One region of the Daquilactobacillus linshuiensis genome, then DNA from elsewhere that is predicted to be linked to it. Evidence: riboswitches for the same ligand, from Rfam matches in the RefSeq annotation. Region 1 holds a riboswitch; each other region holds the start of a gene.
The links. A riboswitch is a leader RNA that binds a small molecule or an ion and turns the genes downstream of it on or off. The one in region 1 is predicted to bind thiamine pyrophosphate.
Positions count from the first base shown of each region.

Region 2: another riboswitch for thiamine pyrophosphate. It lies ahead of ACUV9F_RS05925 (energy-coupling factor ABC transporter ATP-binding protein); the one in region 1 lies ahead of thiT (energy-coupled thiamine transporter ThiT).
Region 3: another riboswitch for thiamine pyrophosphate. It lies ahead of thiM (hydroxyethylthiazole kinase); the one in region 1 lies ahead of thiT (energy-coupled thiamine transporter ThiT).
Region 4: another riboswitch for thiamine pyrophosphate. It lies ahead of tenA (thiaminase II); the one in region 1 lies ahead of thiT (energy-coupled thiamine transporter ThiT).

Region 1 is NZ_CM128255.1:861,260-866,262, reverse strand. It holds gene ACUV9F_RS04505 (rod shape-determining protein) at 1-505, shown strand, start outside; gene mreC (rod shape-determining protein MreC) at 563-1,420, shown strand; gene mreD (rod shape-determining protein MreD) at 1,420-1,959, shown strand; TPP riboswitch at 2,021-2,120, shown strand; gene thiT (energy-coupled thiamine transporter ThiT) at 2,156-2,737, shown strand; one part of gene ACUV9F_RS04485 (IS3 family transposase) at 2,807-3,278, shown strand; one part of gene ACUV9F_RS04485 (IS3 family transposase) at 3,278-4,188, shown strand; gene ACUV9F_RS04480 (DUF4044 domain-containing protein) at 4,252-4,362, opposite strand; gene mraZ (division/cell wall cluster transcriptional repressor MraZ) at 4,588-5,003, shown strand, end outside.
Region 2 is NZ_CM128255.1:1,083,098-1,088,100, forward strand. It holds gene truA (tRNA pseudouridine(38-40) synthase TruA) at 1-742, opposite strand, end outside; gene ACUV9F_RS05915 (energy-coupling factor transporter transmembrane component T family protein) at 746-1,549, opposite strand; gene ACUV9F_RS05920 (energy-coupling factor ABC transporter ATP-binding protein) at 1,559-2,404, opposite strand; gene ACUV9F_RS05925 (energy-coupling factor ABC transporter ATP-binding protein) at 2,380-3,219, opposite strand; TPP riboswitch at 3,282-3,370, opposite strand; gene rplQ (50S ribosomal protein L17) at 3,537-3,917, opposite strand; gene ACUV9F_RS05935 (DNA-directed RNA polymerase subunit alpha) at 3,938-4,873, opposite strand; gene rpsK (30S ribosomal protein S11) at 4,919-5,003, opposite strand, start outside.
Region 3 is NZ_CM128255.1:209,005-214,007, reverse strand. It holds gene ACUV9F_RS01130 (methylated-DNA--[protein]-cysteine S-methyltransferase) at 60-545, shown strand; gene ACUV9F_RS01125 (DMT family transporter) at 653-973, shown strand; gene thiD (bifunctional hydroxymethylpyrimidine kinase/phosphomethylpyrimidine kinase) at 1,012-1,782, opposite strand; gene thiE (thiamine phosphate synthase) at 1,799-2,449, opposite strand; gene thiM (hydroxyethylthiazole kinase) at 2,430-3,257, opposite strand; TPP riboswitch at 3,379-3,486, opposite strand; gene ACUV9F_RS01105 (hypothetical protein) at 3,533-5,003, opposite strand, start outside.
Region 4 is NZ_CM128255.1:758,918-763,920, reverse strand. It holds gene ACUV9F_RS04010 (Nramp family divalent metal transporter) at 1-1,430, shown strand, start outside; gene ACUV9F_RS04005 (universal stress protein) at 1,438-1,869, shown strand; gene tenA (thiaminase II) at 2,295-2,957, opposite strand; TPP riboswitch at 2,997-3,085, opposite strand; gene ACUV9F_RS03995 (SPJ_0845 family protein) at 3,092-3,259, opposite strand; gene uvrC (excinuclease ABC subunit UvrC) at 3,382-5,003, shown strand, end outside.

The sequences.
Region 1 (5,003 bases):
TCTTGGTGGTATTGTTTCATCACGTTCAATTAGAGTAGCCGGAGATAAATTTGATGATTCTATTACTGCATATGTAAGACAACAATTTAGTTTACTAATTGGTGAAAGAACTGCAGAACAAATCAAAATGGAAATTGGATCAGCATCTGTTGAAAGAGCTGATCAAGCACAGTCTATTTCAATCAGAGGTCGTGATTTAATGACTGGATTACCAAAAACAATTGAATTAACATCGGTAGATGCGGCTCGTGCTATTCACGAAGATGTTGCTGAAATTATTAATGCCGTTAAGGAAACACTAGAAGAAACTTCTCCAGAAATTGCTGCTGATATTATTGATCATGGTATTGTTTTAACAGGTGGTGGAGCTTTACTAGGCAACTTAGCGGAAGTGATTTCTGATGAGACGAGTGTTCCTGTATTTATTGCACAAGATCCTCTTGAATGTGTTGCTATTGGAACTGGTGAATCATTAAAGAATATCGATGTAATAAGACGCCACTAAAAAAGCAGCGGGTTATAATAGAACCTGCTTTTTTATTTCAATTATTAGGAGTATAGAATGAATAAGTTTTTCTCAAATAAAAAATTGATTATATTGATGATATCTGTTATTTTGACTTTTGGATTAATTGCAGTATCACTTAATATCCGTGATGGTAAAAATGATTCTCCATTTTTCCAACAAGCTGGTAATGATACTATTGGCTTATTGAGTAGAACAGTTTCAGCTCCGTTTAATGCAATTAGAAATTTTGGATCAAATGCCTCTGATTTGTTAAATACTTATTCTGAAAATAAAAAATTAAAAGCTAAGTTGCAGGAATATAAACAAACTCAAGTTAGTTTAGACACTGTTAAAAACGAAAATAAGGATTTGAAAAAGCAATTAAAGCTTTATAATACGTTAACAGACTATTCAAAAATTAATGCTTCTGTTATTAGTAGATCTCCTAGTGATTGGCAAGAGTATTTAGTAATTAATCGAGGATCAAATCAGGGCATTAAAAAGAACATGCCGGTTATGTCTGGTTCAGGATTGATTGGTAGAATTGCGGATGTAAATAAAACTAATTCTAAAGTTGAACTTATTTCTTCAGAAAACTCTTCAAGTAATAAATTTGCTGCTGAAGTTTTATCAGATACGCTTAATATTAACGGAATTATTACCAAATATGATTCCAATTCTAACTTGTTAGAATTAGGACAAGTTAACTCTATAAAAGATGTAAAGCCAGGACAAAAAATTGTTACTTCAGGACTAGGAGGTATAACTCCTAAGGGTCTATTTATTGGAACAGTTGCTAATGTTAAAAAGGATGATTATGGGTTATCTAATGTAATTTATGTAAAGCCTGCAACGGATTTAACTAAATTTACTGTTGTCACTGTTATTAATAGAAGTGTAGGTGATAATTAATGAAAAGATTTAGTGAAATTCTTAAATTAATTGCTCCTTTTTTACTTTTATTACTTGGCTTTTGTTTAGATGGTGTAGTCAAATATAATCTTGATTTTTTAAATGACAAAAGTAATAATGGGTTACCTCAGTTTATGTTAATGATGCTTATAATATTCGCATTTAAATTTACTATGTCTAAAGAAATAGTTATTTATGCGGCTATTTTTGGATTGTTTTATGACATATTTTATATGAATATTTTTGGCATTTATGTTGTTTTACTACCATTATTTGTTGCTCTTATTTATATATTGAAAGATATATTAGCAGATAATTTTATAATTGAGGTGTCTTTGTACTTATTGTCTTTAATCGGTATTCATGTAATTGTTTATTTACTAGGATTAATATTTAAAACTGTAAGCTTAAGCTTTGCAGATTTTATTACCTATACAATTGCTCCAACAGTAATATTTAATTTGGTTACTTTCATCATTTTATTACTACCAATTTCTTGGGTAACGGACAAGATAATAGAATTTCGAAGAGGATATTGAGTAAGTATAATGACTTGCTTTTTTTTTCTTATTATCTTATATTTTTATGTAATAAATCAATAGTCTCACAAAGGGGAGCCATTTGGCTGAGAGTGATGTAGTGTCAGACCCTTAGAACCTGTTTGTTAGTACAAGCGTAGGGATTTGTGTGGAGGAAACTCCTTTTGTGATGACTAATCATGAAAGGGGTTTTTTTATGGAAAAAACTAAGGACAAAAATGCTTTACAAGTAACAGTAGAAGGTGCAATTATAACTGCATTTGCTATGGCTTTAAACTATTTACCACATACTACAGGAATTTCCGCAGTGGAATTTTCGTATGGATTAGTACCTTTGATAATTTTTGCTTTTAGAAGAGGAATTGTTCCAGCAACTTTATCAGGACTAACTTGGGGAATTTTAGATCTTATCTTAAGAGGAATTGGAGATGGAAGTGTTCTTAATCCATTGCAAGGATTCTTAGAATATTTCATTGCATTTGCTTTAGTAGGACTTGCGGGAACTGGGTATACAAAAATACAAAGTGATTTGAGAAGTAACAAAAGTATTATGTTATCAGCTATTCTTTTTGGATCATTAGGAATTGTTAGTAAATATTTTATTCATTTTATTGCGGGTGGATATTATTGGGGTTCATATGCTCCAAAAGGAATGAATCCATGGGTATACTCCCTAGTAGTTAATGGGGGAAGTGCGATTGCCAATATAATATTAGTAATAGTTGTACTTTTATTATTATCAAGGTCTATGAAAACATTGATAATTCCAAAAAATTAAAAAAAAAGAAGATGTGAATTTGAACTGAACCCCCGATATTGGGCCAAATCCAATATCGGGGGTTTTTGTATGGTTAAATATTCTAAAGAATTAAAATTAAAGATTGTTACTGAATATCTCAATACTTCAATAGGAGTTTCAAATCTAATCAAGAAATATCATATAACAAATGATTCTATAGTATATACCTGGATTGACCGTTATAAAAAGTTTGGTTTAGATGGGTTGAATATATTATCACCAATTTCAACTTATGATGGCTCATTTAAAGTGAATGTTTTAAAATGGATGAAACAAAACAATGCTTCTTATCCACAAACAGCCCTTCACTTTAATATATCCAATACCGGAACTATTTGGCAGTGGCAACATAAGTTAGATTGTGAAGGAATAGAAGTATTGTACCGTAATAAAGGGCGGACAAAGATAATGAATTCTAAAAAACAATCTAAACAAGGTAAAGAAAAAACAGAATTAGAAAAACTAAGAGAAAAAAACGAGCTTTTGGAAATAGAAAATAAATATCTAAAAAAACTAAAGGCCTTAGTTCAGGAACAAGATGGCAAAAAGCACAAATAGTAAATGAACTAAGGCAAGAGAAATATTCTTTGAAGAACATCCTTAAAGTAATAGACATGCCTAAAAGTACTTATGAATATAACTCTAAAAGACTGCTTGATAACAATAATAGTGATCAAGAATTAAAAGAAGCTATCAAAGATATTAAAACAAGTGATGATACTTATGGATATCGTCCAGTAACAGGTGAGCTTCATAATCGAGGATTTAAAGTTAATCACAAAAAAGTCTATAGATTAATGATTGAAATGAATTTACTATCTACAGCTTATAACAAGAAAACACGGAAATATAATTCTTACAAGGGTACAGTGGGTAAAATAGCTAAGAATAGAATTAATCGTCGTTTTAATACTGATAGACCTTATCAAAAATTAACTACAGATATCACTGAAATACGATGGGGAAAAGAAAGTATCAAACAAAGAGCTTATTTTACTTGTATTTATGATTTGTTTTCAGACGAAATATTGAGCTGGGATATAAGTAAGCATCCGACAGTAGAATTTACAGTAAACACCTTAAAAGATGGTATTAATAAAATACCAGCAGGATTAGATTACAGAACTACAGTACATTCAGATCAAGGGGTTCAATATCAACATAAAAGTTGGGTTAAAGTACTTAAAGAGAATAAAATATTTCAAAGTATGTCAAGAAAAGCAACGTGTTTAGATAATGCAGCTATGGAGAGTTTTTTTCATATTTTGAAAGTTAATATATATCATCAAAAAGAGATTGATACCTATGAAGAATTAGTTTCAGAAGTAGCAGCATGGATGGAGAAATATAATAAAGTGAGAATAAAACAAAAACTGGGATACAAAAGTCCGGTAGAGTACCGAAAGTTTGTATCCCAGAAAGTAGCTTAAAACTTCGTCCAATATTTGGGGTTCAGTTCAATTTTAAATTCACGTCTTCTTTTTTTTAATTTCTTATACTAATGCTGCGACTGCACCAAAAACAACTCCTACAATTGTTAAAAGTAACATTAACCAGATGAAAACTCTGGTTATTTTTGTTAGTGTACTAGGTTTTTTATCCATTTTTTTCTTCCTATATATTAATTTTAGTGAAATTTTACTGCATTTTAATATAAAACTCAAATGTATATTTATAATCTACCACACAAAACCACCTATATAAACATTGATAAATCAATGATTGTATAGATATTCTTGTTTAAAAATACTTTTTTTGGTAATTATGTGGTGTGAAGTGGTGGGTTGTGGTAATATTATATTTATTAGGGGAGTAAGGAGGTGATTTGGATGTTCATGGGAGAATACAACCATACTTTGGATGCTAAAGGAAGAGTTATAGTTCCAGCAAAATTTAGACAAAGTCTAGGAGATGATTTTGTTTTAACAAAGGGTATGGATGGATGCTTGTTTGGATATCCAAATGACCAATGGAAAAAGTTGGAAGAACAACTTGATCAATTACCTCTAACAAAAAAAGATGCTCGTGCGTTTGTTAGATTTTTCTATTCTTCGGCAACTGAAACAGAAATTGATAAACAAGGACGTATTAATATTTCTTCCTCATTGATGGATTATGCTGACCTTGATAAAAATTGTGTGATTGTTGGTGTTTCAAATAGAATTGAAATTTGGGACAAGGAAAGATGGAATGAATTTAGCGACAATGCGGCTGAAAACTTTGATGATATTTCAGAAAAAATGAT
Region 2 (5,003 bases), 220 kb from region 1:
AGTAATAAACTTCCTTTAGATATAATCCACTTGCAGGAGCGGTTGCTCGAGCTTCTTGCCTATCCTTTAATTCATATAAACGTAAAAAATCATGAATATCTCTTCTACCATTTCCAATTTCAAGCAATGTAGCAACTAAAATTCTAACCATATTATATAAAAAACCATTGCCATAGAACTCAAAAATTAATTCATTATTTTTTTTATCAAATTCAACAGTCGCATCATATATAGTTCTAACTTTATCTTTAATCACTCCTCCACTAGCTGCAAAACTAGTAAAATCATGAGTTCCAATTACATCATCTAATGCGATTCTAATTTTTTCAATATCTATTTTGTATGGATAATGACCAGTATAGTTTCTTTTAAAAGGATTAGTATAGTGTCCTAAGTCAACCCGATACATATATCGCTTACCCTTGGTAGAAAATCTTGCATGAAAATTATCATCTATGATCTCGCAATCAGTAAATAATATATCCAATGGCATTAAACTATTTAATGCTTTTTGCATATTTAATGCTGGAATATTTCCTGGGTAATTAAAATTAATAACTTGCCCTAATGCATGTACTCCTGCATCAGTTCTTCCAGAGCCAATTACATCTATACTTTTTCCTTTTGTCATTTTTTTTAATGCTTTTTCAATAATACCTTGTACTGTTCTTAATTCATTTTGGCGTTGAAATCCATGATAATTAGTACCATCATAGCTCAACGTTAACTTATAATTACTCATTCACTACAAACCAAACCTTAAATATAAAAGTAATAGCGTTATAGCGATAAACGCTACAATCATTTTTGTGTCATTTTTTTCCCAAATAAGTTCTCTGTATCTTGTTCTATTCTCACCACCCTGATATCCTCTGGATTCCATAGCTATTGCTAAATCATAAGCAATTGAAAAACTACTTACAAAAAGTGGGATTAGTAATGGAATAAAGCTTTTAATTCTTTGCATTATTGATCCTGTACCAAAATCTACGCCACGCGCTCTTTGTGCATTCATAATTTTAGTAGTTTGATCCATTAGTTGAGGCACAAATCTTAACGCAATAGATAACATTAAAGCAACTTGAGTAACTGGAAATTTAATATACTTCAGTGGCTTCATTACCGCTTCGATTGCATCCGATAATTCAACTGGAGTAGTTGTTAACGTTAAAAGTGTTGAAAAGAAAACTATCAGTAAAAATCTCATAAATATATATGTACCATTTAATATAGATTGCCAAGATAATGAAAAAATCCACCATTGCCATAATTGCTTTTCACCCGGAGTAAAAAATACTTGCAAAAGCACAGTAAATAAAATTAGCCACATTAGTGGTCTTAATCCTTTGAAAAAGAAAGACAATTTTATTTCTGACAATTTTAAAGCAAAAAAAACAAACAAAAATAATGGCAAATATGTGTACCAGCTATTCGCTAAAAATATAATTCCAATAAAATAAAAAGTTCCAATAAACTTTGCTCGTGGATCCAAATTATGAATTATCGAATCACCAGGTATATAACGACCTACAATTAATTTATTCAAAATTAATTCCCCTTAAATATCATTACTAATTACATCAATTAAATCTGAAATCACTAACGGATTATCAGTACTATTCATCCCTTTACTCTTTAAACGATTCATAAATTCAACACTTCTTGGGAGTTCAAGATTGTTATTTTTTACCCAAATTTCGTTTTCAAAAATTTTATCTGGAGTATCATGTTTAACGATTTTTCCATGATTAAACACAATTACATCATCTGAATAATTAACGACATCTTCCATTTGATGAGTGACTAATATAATAGTCTTACCTTCTTTATGTAAATTATAAAATAAAGTCATCATTTCTAAACGTCCTTCTGGGTCTAAACCGGCTGTAGGTTCATCAAGAATTAACGTATCAGGGTTACTTGCTAATACTCCTGCAATTGCAACCCTTCTCATCTGACCCCCTGATAAATCGAAAGGAGATTTTTGAAGATATTCTTCACTTAATCCAACTTTTAATAGTGATTCTTTTGCAAGAATCTTAGCATCTTTTTCTTCTATACCAAAATTCATCGGACCAAACATGATATCCTTTTCAACGGTTTCTTCAAACAATTGACTCTCGGGAAATTGAAAAACCATACCTACTTCTTTTCTCAATGACTTTAAATCTTTATTATTTGTATCTGGCGTTATTACTTTATTTCCAACAACAATTTTTCCCTTAGTTGGTTTTAATAGAGCATTTATATGCTGTACAAAAGTAGATTTTCCGCTTCCTGTATGACCGACCAATGCAGTAAAACTATTATTTTTAATTGTTGCATTAATATCTTCTAACCCTAAATTTTCCATAGGAGTATCTGGCTGATATATATATTCTACTTGTTCAAATGATATTTCCAAATTTCATTCACCAATCTTTCTTCGTTCATCCAGTCGTTTGAAATATTAATACCTCTTGATATAAGACGCTGCTGTACTTTTTGAACAAATGGTAACTCTAGTCCTGCTTGCTTTAATAATTTTTCATCAGTAAAAATATTTTCTGGTTTATCCTGCTTTAAAATTTTTCCTTTACTTAAAACAAGAACATCATCGGCAACAGTTACTTCTTCAACATCATGTGTTATTGACAATACAGTTAAATCAAGCTCATCTTTTAATTTTTTTATGATATCAATTATCTCGTATCGTCCACTTGGGTCAAGCATACTAGTAGCTTCATCCAAAATAATTATCTTTGGTTCTAGTGCAATAATTCCAGCAATAGCAACACGCTGCTTTTGTCCACCTGAAAGACTTTGTGGATCTCTATTTGCAAAATCAGTCATTTGAACTTTGTCTAAAGCATCCATCACTTTACTTTTCATCTCTGATTGAGGAACACTTTGATTCTCTAAACCAAAGGCAACATCATCTTCTACCGTTGCACCAACAAACTGATTATCAGGATTTTGAAAAACAATTCCCATTTTAGAACGTATGTCCCAAATAGTTTCATTAGTTAATTTGATATTATCAATTTTTATAGTTCCAGAATCGGTTTGTAAAATACCATTTAATAACTTAGTCAACGTACTTTTACCACTACCATTTTGTCCAACAATAGCAGTCCATGACTTTTCTTTAATTCTTAGATTAATGTCTGACAATACATTTTCAGTGGATTCATCATATTTGTAATTTAATTTACTAATTTCAATAATTGGATTTGTCATATTTACATACCTTATTTAAAAATAAAGGCCCCTTTGTAATATTAAACAAAGAGGTCCACTAATACTTACAACTACTATCTCCCCGTTTCAGCATTAACTGTATCAGGTTCAATGGGTATAATCTCAGCAAATTGCACCCCAGATTTATTTAATTAACAATATAATAACACAATAATTTATAAGTATATAAAAAAATCATTCGATAAAATTAGTGTCTCCCGATTAGGGAAATCTTAGAGCTAGACTTGGAATATACCCAACATCATAACGCTCACTAAAATCACGAATGACTGTTTTTAAATAGATTGATGTAATAATTAAACTAGTTCAATTATTGCCATAGGTGCAGCATCTCCACGACGTGGTGCTGTCTTCATTATTCTTGTGTATCCACCTTGTCTATCTTTGTAACGAGGTGCAACATCACTGAATAGTTTTTGAAGAGCAGACTGAACAACAACTGCATCATCTTGTTCACTAATGTTAGCAACTTCATCTCTAATAAACTTTGCAGCTTGACGACGAGCTTGTAAATCACCCTTTTTACCAAGTGTAATCATTTTCTCAGCTGTACGACGAACTTCTTTAGCACGAGTTTCAGTAGTAACGATACGTTCATTAATAATCAAATCAGTAGTTAAATCACGAAGCATAGCTAATCTTTGATCTGTTGAACGTCCTAGTTTACGGTAGCCCATTTTAGTGCCCTCCTTGTCTATTAATCGTCTTGTCTAAGTGATAAACCTAGATTGTTTAACTTAACTTTGACTTCTTCTAATGACTTACGTCCTAGATTACGAACTTTCATCATATCAGGTTCACTCTTATCTGTAAGTTCTTGAACAGTATTAATACCTGCACGTTTCAAACAGTTGTATGAACGAACTGATAAATCAAGTTCTTCAATAGTCATTTCAAGTTTCTTTTCTTTTTGAGTTTCCTCTTTTTCAACCATCATTTCAGCGTTCATAGCTTCTTCAGTTAAGTTTACAAAACTATTCAAATGTTCTGTAAGAACTTTAGCTGCCAAGCTAATTGCTTCTTTGGGGTTAATTGATCCATTTGTCCAAACGTCTAAAGTTAATTTATCAAAATCACTTCTTTTACCAACACGAGCACTCTCGACCTGGTAATTAACTTTTGAAACAGGTGTAAAAATCGAATCAACGGGCAAAACACCAATTGGTGTTGCATCTGTTTTGTTTTGGTCAGCTGGTGTATATCCGCGACCAGTTTTAACTGTCATTTGCATATTAAGTTCGCCACCTTCAGCAACAGTACAGATATATTGAGTAGGATCTAGAATTTCTAAATCGTCATCTGCAACTATATCAGCAGCTGTTACTTGAGCAGGTCCCTTAACATTAATTTCAACTTTCTTTTCATCTCCGTGAAGTTTTAAAGAAAGTTTCTTAATATTCAAGATAATTTGAGTTACGTCTTCAATAACACCATCAATTGTTGAAAATTCATGAAGAACTCCATCAATTTGTACATCAGAAACTGCTGTACCAGGTAAAGAAGCAAGTAATACACGTCTTAGTGAGTTACCTAAAGTAGTACCATAACCTCTTTCAAGAGGTTCAATTACATACTTACCGTAATCATTTTTTTCTTCAACTTTTATGATACTTGGTTTTTCGAATTCAATCATTCAGTTCTGCCCCTTTCATCTATTGCGCTAGTTTCAAAGAACTTACTATACACGACGACGTTTTGGTGGACGAGAACCATTATGAGGAACTGGTGTAACATCACGAATTGCTGTAACGTCAAGACCTGTA
Region 3 (5,003 bases), 650 kb from region 1:
TAAATTAAGTGAAAAAGCTAGATTTTAAAAAAAATTAATATTATGAGTAGGAGAAATATATGAAAACTATTTTCTATGATTTTATATCAATTAATAACAAAAATATTTTTTATGCCTATACTGACGAAGGTATTTGTTTTATTGGAAGTCCAAATAAAGATATTAATGAGATAAATAACTTTATTAAAGTCGATCAATTACTAAAAAAGGAAAATTCATTTTACGAAAAATCATTACTTAAGTATCTACAAGGAAAATTGCATGATTTAAATCTAAATATAGACTTAACTTGGGCAACTAAATTTCAAAAGTCAGTTTATAAAGAACTGAAAAAAATTGGTTATGGTCAAACAACTACCTACTCTCAATTGGCGATAAATTTAAAAAAACCAACAAGTATAAGAGCGGTTGCTTCAGCTGTTGCCAAAAATCCTATTCTTTTTGTAATTCCTTGTCATAGAGTCCTAAGAAAAGATGGCTCTTTAGGTGGCTTTAGAGCCGGTATAGAATTTAAAAAAGAACTTTTAAATCTAGAAAATAGTTAAATATTTGCTATACTAATATTAATAATAGTTTTGCCACCGGGCACTTATAACTTCTGTAGGTCATAGTAGAAGTTATAAGTGTTTTTTTAATATTTAGGAGGAAAAATATGGAATGGATTTATCTATTAATAGCCGGAATTTGTGAGGTTTGTTGGGCTACATGCATGAAACTTAGCGAAGGATTTACTAAATTAAACTTTTCTATTTTTACAGTAATAGGAATGATAGTAAGTTTTTATTTTCTTATTAAAGCATCTAAAACTCTTCCGCTAAGTTTAGCTTACCCAATATGGACGGGAGTTGGAGCTTTTGGATCTATTCTTGCTGGAATGATTTTATTCAAAGAGAACATCTCTTTTTTAACATGGATATTTATTGTCTTTTTATTAATTGGAATAATAGGTATTAAAGCAACGAGCGGTCATTAAAAAAATCATACATAATAATATGCATGATCTTTTTATTATTAAATATTATATAAATGATTTATTGGACCTGAACCTTTTCCTAGATTCAGATTTGCTTCCAATGCCCCAGAAAGATAATTTTTAGCTAGTTCTACTGATCTATATAACGAGTAATCTTCAGATAATCTGCAAGCTATGGCAGATGATAATGTACATCCTGTACCATGTGTATTCGGATTATCTATCCTCTTACCATTAATCCATCCGCTTTGATTATTTCTACTATACAAGTAATCATTTGCATCATCACCAAAATGTCCACCTTTTATTAATACAGAACATTGGTACATATCTCCAATTTTTTTTGCAATTTTTTCCATATCATTATCAGATTTAATCTTACTTTTACCTAAAACTTCTGCTTCAAAAATATTAGGAGTTATTACTGTTGCAAGTGGAAATAATTTCGTTTTCAACGTTTCAATAGCTGATCTATTTATTAATTCACTGCCACTAGTAGCAACCATGACAGGATCTACAACAATATTTTTCACTTTATATTGTCTTAGTTTTTCAGCAATTATATTTACTATCTCCCCGTTTGAAACCATTCCAATTTTTACTGCATCAGGTCTAATATCTGTGAAAACTGCATCCAACTGTTGTCCAACAATGCCAGCTGTAACTTCCATAACAGAAAAGACTTGTTGTGTGTTTTGCGCAGTAATAGCTGTTATTACACTCATCCCATATTTTTTATGTGCTGCCATAGTTTTTAAATCTGCTTGAATACCAGCACCGCCAGAAGAATCTGAACCAGCTATTGTCAAAATTTTCTCCATTATTTTACCTATCCTCACTTCCAAACGGTTTAACAAGTTCAGCAATACTTTTAGTATTTTCAATTATATTCTCACTATTAAAAATTTCTGAAACAAGAGCAATTCCATCAATTCCAGTAGAGTATAACCGACTAATATTATTTTTATGGATACCCCCAATTGCACATACAGGAATATTAACAGTCTGAACTATTTCTTTTAACTCTTCAATAGAAACTTCACTGGCATCATTTTTAGTATCAGTTGGAAAAATTGCACCCACTCCTAGATAATCTGCTCCTTGTATTTGCGCTTTTTTAGCCTGTTCAGCTGTTTGAACAGATACACCAAAAATTTTATCGTTATTTCCCCAACCTTTTTTTGCATCTAACAAGCTTATATCATTTTGTCCAATATGTATTCCATCAGCATCAACCAATTTAGCTACGTCTAAATTATCATCTATCAAAAATGGAACGTTATATTTTTGACATATTTCTTTAATTTGTTTTGCTAAATTTACAAATTCCTCAATTTTTAGCTTTTTTTCGCGTAATTGAATTATAGTTGCTCCTCCAATGATCGCCTGTTCAACACATTGGCCTAACGTTCTTCCATTCAACCATGTTCTATCTGTTACCGCATACAAATTTAAACTATTTGCTGTGAACTTCATAATTTGCACCTTTTTCCAGGTCTTCTTCATCCATCTTACTTATTGCATCGATTAAGTAATTTCTAAAAGTTGAATTTCCTGAATTAGTTTCAATTCTTTTTTCTTCAGCAAACTCTCCAGCTAACCCCATCATACTGACAGCTGTTACAACTGAATCAAAAATATTATCCTGATTAACTGATATATATCCAGTTATTAAAGCACTTAACATGCATCCTGTACCTGTAATCTTTGCCATTGTTGAAACACCATTTTTAATAGCAACTGCATAATCACTATTAGCAACTATATCAGTAGCACCTGTTATAACTATAATTGCCCCAGTTTTCTTACTAAATTCTTGAGCATAGTCAATAATTGATTCAATATTATCTTTTGTAACCACATCTTCTTTACTTGCATCTACGCCATGAGAACTTCCTATTCCCTTCGCCATTACTTTAATTTCAGATAAATTCCCTTTAATTACGGTGAACTTTACTTCATTTAAAAGCTTATTTATAAAATCTTTTCGCATACTTGATGCACCTACACCAACTGGATCTAACTCAACCGGCTTGTTGAGTCTATTTGCTTCTTTACCAGCTTTTAGCATGGCTTTTTCTGTATTCTTATTAAGAGTACCAATATTAATATTTAAACCGTCACTAATTTTAACTATCTCTTCAACTTCATTTGCATCATCTGCCATTACAGGAGAAGCTCCTGCTGCTAACAATATATTTGCACAGTCATTAACAGTCACATAATTGGTAATATTATGAATTAGTGGGTTGTTTTTTCTTAAATTTTCTAGATATTCTTTCATTATTCTTGTTCCCTTCTTTAATTAAATGATGCGATTTTAAAAAAAATCCTCCTTTTTCCTATGAACGAACCAGAATTAGACAAAAAACAAGCCTACCCATATTTGGATAGACTTGTTTTTAAACAATATCTTAAGACTTACCTACGTTAGTATTACCCAAATCAGGTTAAAGGGTCGAAGTTAATAACTTCCTCTCAGCCTGCCACTACAAGCTCCCCTGTTCATATATAATTTTATATCTTGAGTATAATTAATACTAAATAAATCGTCAAATTTTATTGATCATTTAATTTTAAATCCCAAACTAAATCCGCATTATATTTTTGAACTTTATAGTTTGTACTATAAGGAATCATAAAATAGACTATCTTACTCTGTAACAAATCAGTAATAGTTTTCAAAGATTTTGAACTTGGCTTGACTGGATCTACAGGATCAATAGGACCACTTGAACCATCGTTTCTTTTCAAAATATCTATTAAGTTAGAACTTCCGTCGTTAACCGGTTTATAATCTTTATCGTTAGGATCACCTTTTCCTATTTGATACATAAATCCATCAGACTCAGTGAAGGGATTACCTTGAGCTAACTCCAATCTTTTTAAGCTTAATTGAAAGTTAAATTTCATTGGATTATAAATATTTATAATCGGAACATCATTAATTGACTGAGGTGAAACTTTTTTATAAGGAGTTTTAACCTCATTAACACCAATCTTATTTACAGTATTCTTTTTGCTTCCAATAATTTCAGTGCCCATATTAAACGTTTGAGGAACAACAACTTCTATCGTTCCATTAATATTTAAATTAATTGAAAACTTTGATTCATAATTAAAATCAGAATCATAGACTTGTTTTGCATCATAATTTTTTGAAATAGCAAATTCAATATTATTATTTCGAGTTATAGAATATCCCATCATATTTTTTTCATTAGTTTGAATCTTGTTTTGAACATTTCCTCGATTAAATGATCTTTCTTCACTAATAAGTGACTCCAAGTCATTAATTGATACGTCACTCAAGCCCTCAACAGCACCATTTCCTAGACGATTCCAAGTGTTTTCAGATTTTAATTTATAATAAATTCCATATTTTTCTAATGGTTTTTTTACACTTATACTTGCCTTAACACCCGAATTAGGCAGTTCCTTTAAGTCACCATTAACGTAATCAAAGCTTGCCGTTCCATTATTTTCTGCAATAGTTTGCTTTTTATCGCCATTACTTAAAGTGATATCTGAAATATACGATTTAGTTTCAGGGGGATTATTAGGATTATTTAAGTCAGGGAAATCAGACTGCCCATTTCCATGTTTTCTACCAAAAACACCAAAAGCTCCATCATTGTGATTGGGAGAAATTGGAGCACCATATCCTTCAATGGTTATATTATTAGCTGCAATAACACCTCCGATATATAAACCACTACTTGAATTTCCCGCATAAAAAGAGCCATGAGGAATAAGCATAGTCCCATACATTACATTTGACATTTCGTTTAAATAGACAGCAGACTTTTTGCCTATTCCTGCCATATCTCTTTTGTCACTACTTAAATCTTCGGGATAATTATCTAGATCATACATATCGTTAAAATTATTTAAAATTTGAGATCCCATCCAAAGAACCTTTGAATTATTCCAATCACCTTTTGCAACACCCAGAGCTTCATTCATAAATTTTTCGTCAATAACTTTACCATCTTTAACTTTACCAGTTCCAAATGAATCGTTTGTACCC
Region 4 (5,003 bases), 100 kb from region 1:
CTGGTGCCTTAGTTGCAGTTGGATATATGGATCCCGGTAATTGGTCGACTTCAATTACTGGAGGACAAAATTTTCAGTACCTATTAATGTCTGTAATTCTTATGTCAAGCTTAATTGCGATGCTTTTACAATACATGGCGGCTAAGCTTGGCATTGTGAGTCAAATGGATTTAGCACAAGCAATTAGGGCTAGAACAAGTAAGTCTTTAGGAATTGTTTTATGGATTTTAACTGAGTTAGCAATTATGGCTACTGATATAGCTGAGGTAATAGGTGCGGCTATTGCATTATACTTATTATTTAATATTCCACTTCTTATTGCAGTGCTGATAACTGTATTAGATGTATTATTATTGCTATTATTAACTAAAGTAGGATTTAGAAAAATTGAAGCAATTGTTGTTGCTTTAATTATTGTAATTTTATTAGTGTTTGTGTATCAAGTTGCATTATCTAATCCTGATTGGTCAGGAGTAATAAAGGGATTAGTACCAAATGCTCAAACATTTGCAGCTACTCCACACATCGGAGGGCAGACACCACTTACTGGTGCATTAGGAATTATCGGTGCAACAGTTATGCCACATAATCTTTATTTACATTCAGCAATTTCTCAAACAAGAGAAATAGATCACGAAGATGAAGAATCAGTTGCACAAACTGTTAGATTCTCTGCTTGGGATTCAAATATTCAACTAACAGCTGCATTTTTTGTAAATGCTTTGTTACTGATTATGGGAGTTGCAGTGTTTAAAAATGGAGCAGTAAAAGATCCATCATTCTTTGGCTTGTATCATGCATTATCTGATACATCTACATTGAGTAATGAAGTATTAGCTAGTGTTGCTAGGTCAGGAGTTTTATCTGCATTGTTTGCAGTAGCACTTTTGGCTTCAGGACAAAATTCAACCATTACTGGTACATTGACTGGTCAAGTTATTATGGAAGGTTTTGTTCATATGAAAATGCCATTGTGGGCTCGTCGATTGATTACAAGATTGATATCCGTTATTCCTGTCGTTATTTGTGTAATGATGACCAGTGGAAAAAGTGCAATAGAAGAACATAGCGCATTGAATGATTTAATGAATAATTCTCAAGTTTTCTTAGCTTTTGCATTACCTTTTTCTATGCTGCCATTGTTAATGATGACAGATAGTAAGGTCGAGATGGGAGAGCGTTTCAAGAATTCTACTTGGATTAAAATACTGGGCTGGATATCGGTTATTGGATTAACATATTTGAATATGATTGGTTTACCAGGTCAAATTGAAGGATTTTATGGTGATAATGCAACACAATCTCAAATAATGACTGCAGATGTAATTGCGTATACCTTGATTGTTGCAGTGTTGGCATTATTGATTTGGACAATTATTGAATTGTACAAAGGAAATAAACGATATCAAGAGAAAATGAATATAAAATAGTGGAGGTATGGTTATGGAGATTAAAAAAATATTAGTTGGTGTTGATGATTCCTCAGATGCGCTATTAGCCTTTGACCACGCTATAAAAGAAGCTAAAGAACATAATGCAGAATTAATAATCGCATCAGTGTTAGAAAATGGAGAAATGAATATTTATCAAGTTATGGATGTTGATTACATCCATGGTGAAAGAAAAGAATTAGAAAAACATATGGAAGAATATGTCAAAAAAGCTAAAAATGCTGGCGTAAAAGACGTAAGAACAGTCATAGGAGAAGGCCAAGCTGGAGAAGTAATTGTTAAAGAAATAATACCTAAGGTACAACCTGACGTTTTAATAGTCGGTTCTTTAGCTAAAAAAGGTATAAATAAATATTTTGGTAGTCAAGCAGCATATATGGCAAAATATTCACCAATATCAGTGATGGTAATTAGATAAAAAGTATACTTTAATATTTAAAGAAAATGTCATTATAAATCCCCGTAAATCAGCGTTTAAAATTAGAGTAAAGTTAATTTGCTAATGTGTAAAAAAGGTGTTAAATTAACCATGGAAAGAGAAATAGTATCCAATCTAATACAAACAGGAGGGTGACATTATGATGTTACTTTTAGGCGCTAGCTTGTTAGTTTTGGTTGAGTATATGGTATATATTAGAAATATTAACAAGTTAAACTTTAAATTTTAATAAACGAACTGTGGCAGAAATCGTTTAGCAATTAAGCATTAAGGAAGAATAGCCTGTAATCACGAATATATGATTACAGGCTATTTTTTTAGCAAAATTTTCTGGTTTATGGAACGTGTTGAATTGAAACATCCTTACTAATTGTAGTATTTAATATTTATTTCACATTTCTTTTTTACCATTTTTCTTTTGTGTATGACATTTCCCAAAACCTATATTCCATTTGAGAACTAATAACAAAAGCATTAATCATTTTTTCTTGATCTTTAACGGAAACAGATTCATATAATCTATCTAATAAGTTGCGTTGTTTAATTATATTTTCCTTTACCTCTTTTGTTGAATAGCTGTCAATCCAGCTTTGATATATTGGAACTGGTGACATCTTGTCAGACAAGTATTCACCTATTTCTTGATATAACCATTCACAAGGTAGCATACTTGCTGATGCAATGATTGCATTACCTGTGTAAAGCTGTCTATACATGTGAGATACATAATTATAGGCAGTAGGAGTAATAGGTGTATTTTTTATTTCTTCAGAAGTAATGTTTAGCTCTTTGAAAAAAGTATTTCTTATTGCTAGTTCACCTGCACCAAGGTCTAAAGAATTCGCAATTAAGGAGTCCTTTAATTCTTTATTATCAGTTGATTGAGCTATTAGTTCATAAAGCTTATTAAAATGTTCTAAATAATAACGATCTTGTAATAAGTAGTATTTAAATATATCCATATTCAAACGTCCACTTTGTAATTCAGTGATAAATGGATGCGTAAAACTATTATGCCATGGCTCAAAAGACTTGTTATAAGCAATTTCGGTAAAATTTTTAGTCATAAAAATACCCCTTTGTCTAAAAAATCGCAAAAGGGTAGCAATAGTCAATAAACATTTTCCTTCGCCAGTTCTAACTGGAATCAGGTTCGATGGGTATAATCTCAGCCTAAGCACCCCAAATGCGATGAATTTAATTATTTTTCTTCTTTTTTGTTATCTTTAACTTTCTTTTCAGTTTCTTTTACTTTGTCCATGTTTTTTTTAACATCATCTGGTAATGAAGCAAACTTATCAAACATTTCCCCAAAGTTATTTTCTTGTTTAACTGTTAGTCCCATATTATCATCCTCTCTTTTCTTCATAATAATACTAAATTATTTTTTAAATCGCAATTCTTGAAACTATTGTAAAATAGTCTAGAATGGTTAAAGCAAATAAATGAATCTCATTTATAAAAAGAGATATTACATTTAGGAGAAATAATTTGGCAAGTGAACATTTAGAACGTAAGTTAGCATTATTACCAGATAGACCTGGATGCTACTTAATGAAGGATATTAATTCAAAAATAATATATGTTGGAAAAGCTAAAAATTTAAAAAACAGAGTTCGTTCATACTTTAAAAGTGCTCATGAAGGTAAAACAGCACGTTTGGTATCTGAAATAGTTGATTTTGAAACTATCATAACATCAACAGATAAAGAAGCATTCTTATTAGAAATTACGCTAATTCAAAAACATCAACCATACTTCAATATTAAACTAAAAAAAGGAACAGGTTATCCTTATATAAAAATTACAAAAGAACGTAATCCAACAATGATGATAACTGGTCAAGTAAAAAAAGATGGTGCTTATTATTTTGGACCTTATCCTAATGTATATGCAGCTGAAGAAACGTTGCATTTTCTTCAAAAAGTATATCCATTAAGAAGATGTCAGGGATTTATGAATAGGCCATGTCTTTATTATCATTTAGGACAATGTCTAGGTGCATGTTTTAAAGAAGTTCCTGTTGAGGTATATGATAAACAAATTGAAAAAATTGTAAGCTTTTTAAATGGAAATGTTTCATCAGTAAAAAAAGAATTAAATCAACAAATGCAAGAAGCTTCAGATAATTTGCAATTCGAAAGAGCTGCTGAAATAAGGGATCAAATTCACTATATTGAAGCTACAGTTGAAAAACAAAAGATCATTTCAAATGATAATACACCAAGAGATATTTTTAATTTTTATGTAGATAAAGGCTGGATTTCAATTCAAGTATTCTTTATTAGACAAGCTAAATTAATGAAGCGTGAAAAAAGAGTATTTCCATGTATTAATACTCCGGAAGAAGAATTACAGACTTTTATACTTCAGTTTTATAATAGAAAAAATAATATTTTGCCTAAAGAAATCCTAATACCCAAAGATATTGATTCTTCGGTAATGGAAGATATTTTACAGGTACCTTTTAGAACACCACAAAGAGGGCAAAAAAGAGATTTGTTAAACATGGCTTATGAAAATTCTAAACTAGTATTAGAAGAAAAGTTTCGACTAATGGAACTTGATAATCGTAAGACATTTGGAGCACAAGAAGAAATATTTAAATCATTGAACCTTCCATATGGACATATTATTGAGGCTTTTGACCATTCCCATATTCAAGGAACTAGTCCCGTTTCAGCAATGGTCGTATTCAAGGATGGACATCCCTACAAAACCGAGTATCGTAAATATAAAATAAAAGGCGAAGTAGAACATCAAAAAGGATCTGACGAAGCTGCAAATACTCGTGAAGTTATATATAGAAGATATTCAAGACTGATAAAAGAAGAAAAACCACTGCCTGATTTAATACTTATGGATGGTGGAATTATTGAATTACGTGCGGCAATGGACGTTTTAGAAAATGAATTAGGAATAAAAATTCCTGTAGCAGGCATGGTAAAAAATAATAAACATAATACCTCTCATTTAATAACTGGAGAAGACGGTATAGAAGTGGATCTCGATGTAAAAAGCCAAGGTTTTTATCTACTTCAAAGAATTCAAGATGAAGTGCATAGGTTTGCGATAACGTTTCATCGACAAACAAGGAGTAAAAACGCACTTTC